Regions from separate parts of the Marinomonas sp. TI.3.20 genome, predicted to be linked through region 1. Evidence: predicted binding sites of a transcription regulator. Region 1 holds the regulator's gene; the other holds the start of a gene.
What was found. Region 1 encodes sigma-54, which starts transcription at its own class of promoters, with help from an activator protein. Its sites were predicted from a motif close to TGGCACNNNNNTTGCTNT; they were not measured.

Region 1 (3,124 bases):
AGATTCGGTGACCGTTTGAAGATGAGCGAGAGTGGTTTGTTCTGACATGGCCGTCCTTACTCGTCTTCGCCAAAGCGATCATGGATCAAGGCGATGATCGCTTTGATTGCTTCCTCTTCGTCTTCTCCATTGGTTTTGATCTTGATGTCAGTGCCTTTACTGGCTGCTAGCATCATCATCGCCATAATGCTTTTCCCATCCACATTACGACCATCTTTTTCAATGGTGATGTCAGAAGAGAAGCGTGAGGTTGTTTCGACCAGTTTTCCCGCTGCACGAGCGTGAAGGCCAAGTTTGTTTATGATTGTGACAGACTCTTCCAACATGTTTTTTCCTTATAGTAGAGAATCTAGTGCTGCAAATAGAGCGTCGTTTGTTTCTGCTGCTCTAAGCTTGTTTAAGGCGTCATCCGACTGTGCCAACTCTGCTATTTCGGCAAGTGTAGATAGGTGTTCGTCGCATTCCTGTGGCGGTACGATAAGTGCAAAGACTAAATCAATGGGTTTCTTGTCTATAGCATCGAAATCGATAGCAGATTGTAACGAAATTGCGATAACAGCAGTGTGATTGGCAGTTTCTAGGCGACAATGTGGGATAGCAATACCATTGCCTATGCCTGTGCTGCCGAGTTTTTCTCGACTTAACAGTGCTTCATAAATGGCTTCTTTGTCACAATGAAGTCGGTTTGCAGCAACTTCAGCAATGCTTTCAAGAATGCGTTTTTTACTGACGATGTCTTGTTTTGCTAGTACAAGGTCTGTTTTTAATAATGATTTCAATGGCATAGGGAAATATTATCCGTATTAGATCAATCGTTTTCGTTCATTTGAAGGAGGAATATTCATTGCCTCGCGGTATTTTGCCACAGTACGTCGTGCTACCTGTATGCCTTGGTCGGCTAAAACGGTGGCCAGTTTATTGTCACTTAGCGGTTTTTTAGCCGGTTCTTCCAGTACTAATTTTTTAATCATGGCTCTTATTGCAGTAGAAGAGCATTCGCCACCTGAGGCGGTGTTTACATGGCTAGAGAAGAAATATTTTAGTTCAAATATGCCTTTAGGTGTGTGCATGTATTTATGCGTAGTAACTCGCGAAATAGTAGATTCGTGCATGCCTACTTCTTCAGCTACATCATGCAACACCATGGGTTTCATGGCTTCTTCGCCTAATTCGAAAAAATCAATTTGACGTTTAACGATACAGCTAGTCACTTTTAATAGTGTTTCGTTGCGGCTTTGCAGACTTTTCATGAACCATTTGGCTTCTTGCAATGAATTCTTTATGTATGTTGCGTCTTCTGAGGTGGACGCAGTGCTTGCCATTGCAGAGTAGGTTTCATTAATTTTGACAGGTGGAAGGGCGTCATTGTTTAGTTCGACTTGCCAAGTGTTATTTATTTTTTTAACAGATACGTCAGGTATTACATAATCTGTGTCATCGGAATCAATAATAGAACCTGGACGTGGATTAAGTTGTTGAATTAACTCAACCACTTCTTTTAATGATTCTTCTTTGAGTTTTGTTTTTCGACTTAATTGTACAAAATCACGATTACCCAGCAGAGGTAAATAATTATCGACTAAATTGTAAGTGCTTTTGTACAGTGGGTGGTCGCGAAAGGCTTCTAGTTGGACTAATAAGCAATCGCGTAAGTCGGTTGAGCAAACGCCAACAGGATCAAAGCGTTGGAGTCTATGCTGCACCGCCATTACTTCGTCAAGTTCTAAGTCTTCTAGTTCGCTGGAGAGCGATTCCCATATATCTTCCGCTGTAATGCTCAAATAGCCATCAGATTGGACGCACTCGATAATTGCGTAAGCGATTTCAATGTCTCGGTCTGACATGTGCGTTAAATTGAGTTGCCAAATTAGATGGTCTTGAATGCTTTCTGAGGGAGCATTACGGCTCTCATAGTCGCTTTCGCCTTCATAGTTTGTGCTAGAAGTAACCGCGGCCGCTGAGTTTTGAAAGGTGTCGTCCCAGTTGCTGTCGATAGATAGCTCTTCAGGGATGCTGTCGGTCCACTCCGATTCGACACGAGCTTCTTCGCTTGAGCTCGCTTCAACTTTCTTATCGTTTGCTTCTTGTTGTTCTCTTGTCGGTGCTTCTGAACTGGCATAGTCATCATCGTCTATTTCTAATAGAGGATTTGACTCTAGAAATTCATGAATTTCTTGTTTCAGATCTAACGTAGAAAGCTGCAGCAACCGAATGGCTTGTTGCAGCTGAGGCGTCATGGTCAGTTGTTGACCGATTTTTAGTTGCAAGGACTGCTTCATAAAGAAACACTTCTAATAAGAGAAAATTGGAACGAGTTATGCATACTACTCCCTTTCGGCTGCAAAGATAAGGGGCTATAGGCGGAAGTCGTCGCCTAAATAAACCTTTTTTACTTGTTCATTGTTTATGACTGTTTGGGCATCACCTGAAGCAATGATTTTTCCATTACCAACGATATAAGCCTTGTCGCAAATATCCAGCGTTTCTCGTACATTGTGGTCTGTAATCAAAACACCTATGCCGCTTTCTTGTAAGTGTTTTATGATTAATTTGATGTCGCCGACAGAGATGGGATCAACACCAGCAAAAGGTTCATCCAAAAGAATGAACTTAGGGTTCATTGCCAACGCGCGAGCTATTTCAACGCGACGTCTTTCGCCGCCTGATAGTGCCATGCCTAGGTTGCTACGAATATGGGTGACATGAAATTCATTTAATAATGTTTCTAATCTTTCGTGCTTTTGCTCTTTGGATAATTCTTTGCGTGTTTCTAAAATGGCATAAATATTGTCTTCAACGGACATTTTTCTAAAAATTGAAGCTTCTTGCGGTAGGTAGCCGATACCTTTTTGGGCGCGAGTATGCATAGCGTTTTTGGTGATGTCATGACCGTCAATAAAAATGCCGCCAGCGTCGTTAGACACCATGCCCACTATCATATAAAAGCACGTTGTTTTGCCTGCACCATTTGGCCCAAGTAGTCCAACAGCTTGTCCTGATTCAACAGAAATGGAGACATCTTTAACGACTTGTCTTTTTTTGTAGCTTTTAGCAAGGTTTCTAGCTTCTAACAGGGCCATCTATTTCTCTTTTTTGTCATCTGCTGGTTGTAGTGTCATGGATA
Region 2 (3,124 bases), on a different contig from region 1:
TTATGATTAACGATTGTTTTCTTTATGGGGTCATTAACACAAGTGGGTAATTGGGATAACTTTAGTAAGTGCGCAGTAACTTGCGTTAATTGGGATGCAAACACAGAATCCCCTTCAACTAACGCCGCTTCATACTGATTGTCCGCGGGTAAAATAAGCTGCCGACCAGATTCATGACACGCAATCGCCGACGGCAACAGACCAGGCACGCCACGTATTTCACCAGACAAGGCAAGCTCGCCAATAAATTCAAAAACACGTAGATTCACGTCGCCCAATTGACCAGAGGCTGCAAGCACACTAATAGCAATGGCTAAATCATATCGACCGCCCTCTTTGGGCAAATCTGCGGGTGCTAAATTGATGGTGACGCGGCGGGTTGGGAACTCAAAACAACTGTTAATGATTGCACTGCGTACGCGGTCTTTCGACTCTCGAACCGCCGCTTCCGGCAAGCCAACAATATTTAGCGAAGGTAGGCCATTGGATATATGAGTTTCTACCGTAACCAGTGGGGACGCCACGCCAACTCGGGCACGGCCATAGATAGTTGCTAAGCTCACGATCACTCCTTGATCTTTTATTAAATCGAGCCATCCAGCTCGAAGATTTACACGTATAACCCATTAACCAACGTTTGTTTTTACACAAACCTATTCTATTGCTGGAGCACACGATGAACCAAATTAATCCAAACAAATTACCGCTGTCGAAATGGACATCGACGTCACCCGAACAAAAAGAGAAGCATTTCATTGTCACCAAGCTCATCAAAGATGAACAAGAAAACGTGATTGAGTGCATTCTCGAAGCCGTACTAACACGAAAACAATACACCCTTCCTTGGCATGACCTGAAATCTTCTGAGCATTGGTTACAAGGCTGGCAGTCATAACAACAAGGCTAGCCAGCCTATAAAAATACTATTTTTCGTCAGTATCTGCTTTCGCCACGGTTTGTTTAGCAGATGCTCTTTTCGCTGGGGCTTTTTTAGGTTCTGAGGCGTCTGCCGTTTTTTCTAATTCTGCGATCCTCGCTTCCAACATAACCAAACGTTCACGATATTTACCCAGCATAGCCGCTTGCAATTCAAACTCTTCACGAGTCACCAAATCCATCTTAGTCAGCGTGTTTTTTGCGACCTGATGTAATTGTGTCTGAATTTCTTCCTTTGGTAACTTTCCCAAAATGTCGACTGTGTGCTCTAGTCCTGAACCTAATTGCTTAATAAACTGATCGATCATATGCCCCTCTTACTTCATGCTATTTACCTCATAGTATAGAAGCCCACACTATCTCTGTCTTGGATAATTAGTTAAATAACGCTATTAAATCGCGGAATGACTCTTCGTAATAACGTCTATACGCGTGATTTTTGTGCAGTAAAATAAAACAGACACACTTTACCCGCATGTATGTAGAGATAAAAAGCACCGCCATTAATGAATGCACACAGACATTTCGGTTTAAGAGCAAATAGATAACAAAAATGCTTAATAGATCAGTAAACAAGAAAACACGCACCACATAGATGCAAAACCACCTAAAAGCAGCCCTACCACTCGCACCAAAAAAGACCGCGACACGACCTTTTTGCTTCCTCATTTACAACGACTTAACAGCACAGCCCTTTTGCCATAAGGGTTTTGGTAATGTGGCACGCATATTGAATAAAGACTATTACCTGCGATACGACAACAAAACAGACTTTTAAAGGAGACTGTGGGTATGAAGCTTATAACTGCCATCATCAAACCATTTAAACTCGATGATGTTCGAGAAGCACTTTCTGAAATCGGTGTACAAGGTATTACCGTGACAGAAGTGAAAGGATTCGGACGTCAGAAAGGTCATACAGAACTATACCGCGGTGCGGAATACGTTGTGGATTTTCTACCAAAAGTAAAAATCGAACTTGCGATTGCTGACGACATGACTGACCAAGTGGTAGAAGCCATTTCTGGTGCAGCTAATACTGGAAAAATCGGCGACGGTAAAATCTTTATCGTTAACCTTGAACAAGCGGTTCGTATTCGTACCGGCGAAACTGGCGAAGACGCAGTTTAACGCTCGCTCGTATCTAATTAGCCTTTAGGGGGGCGAAACATGCAAGATCAAATTTTTCAATTACAATACGCGATGGATACCTTTTACTTCCTAGTAATGGGTGCCTTAGTAATGTGGATGGCAGCTGGGTTTGCCATGTTAGAAGCGGGCCTTGTGCGCTCTAAAAACACCACAGAAATTCTTACCAAAAACGTGGCACTGTATGCAATCGCTTGCATCATGTACTTTATTTGCGGCTACGCAGTAATGTACGGCGGCACTTGGTTCCTAACGGGCATCCAAGATGTAGACGTTAATAAAACACTGGCTGATTTTGCCGGTCGTGAAGGCGGTTTCGAAGGCGGATCTATTTACGCTACGGCTTCTGACTTCTTCTTCCAAGTAGTATTCGTTGCGACGGCTATGTCGATCGTCTCTGGTGCTGTAGCGGAACGTATGAAGCTTTGGTCATTCCTAGTGTTTGCGGTTGTTATGACAGGCTTTATTTACCCAATGGAAGGATCTTGGACATGGGGTGGTAAATCTGTATTCGGTATGTTCAGCCTTGGCGACATTGGTTTCTCTGATTTCGCAGGTTCCGGTATTGTTCATTTAGCAGGCGCTTCTGCAGCACTTGCTGGTGTATTGGTACTGGGTGCTCGTAAAGGAAAATATGGCCCTAACGGCGAAGTCCGCGCTATCCCTGGTGCTAACCTACCATTAGCGACACTGGGTACTTTCATCCTTTGGATGGGTTGGTTCGGTTTCAACGGTGGTTCTGTTCTTAAGCTTGGCGATATTGCCAGTGCAAACTCAGTTGCTATGGTGTTCTTGAACACTAACGCTGCGGCTGCTGGTGGCGCTGTTGCCGCCCTTCTACTAGGCCGTATCTTGTTCGGTAAAGCCGATCTGACTATGCTATTAAACGGTGCATTGGCTGGCCTTGTGGCTATCACTGCAGAACCTTCTACACCATCTGCATTAAGCGCCACTTTAATTGGTGTTGTCGGTGGACTGATTGTTGTTATTGCGATCCTTACTCTAGATAAACTAAAAATTGATGATCCAGTGGGGGCTA

Region 2: a site for sigma-54 is predicted at 1,656-1,673, ahead of glnK (P-II family nitrogen regulator). Genes of this name have one in related genera too.

The regions. Positions count from the first base shown of each region.
Region 1 is NZ_JBAKAS010000002.1:117,742-120,865, reverse strand. Features, by position in the region: gene mgtE (magnesium transporter) at 1-48, opposite strand, end outside; gene V6259_RS03105 (HPr family phosphocarrier protein) at 57-326, opposite strand; gene V6259_RS03100 (PTS sugar transporter subunit IIA) at 336-785, opposite strand; gene V6259_RS03095 (RNA polymerase factor sigma-54) at 804-2,279, opposite strand; gene lptB (LPS export ABC transporter ATP-binding protein) at 2,355-3,080, opposite strand; gene lptA (lipopolysaccharide transport periplasmic protein LptA) at 3,081-3,124, opposite strand, start outside.
Region 2 is NZ_JBAKAS010000015.1:74,921-78,044, forward strand. Features, by position in the region: gene V6259_RS14770 (YifB family Mg chelatase-like AAA ATPase) at 1-563, opposite strand, end outside; gene V6259_RS14775 (TIGR02450 family Trp-rich protein) at 677-895, shown strand; gene V6259_RS14780 (accessory factor UbiK family protein) at 924-1,244, opposite strand; gene glnK (P-II family nitrogen regulator) at 1,729-2,067, shown strand; gene V6259_RS14790 (ammonium transporter) at 2,107-3,124, shown strand, end outside.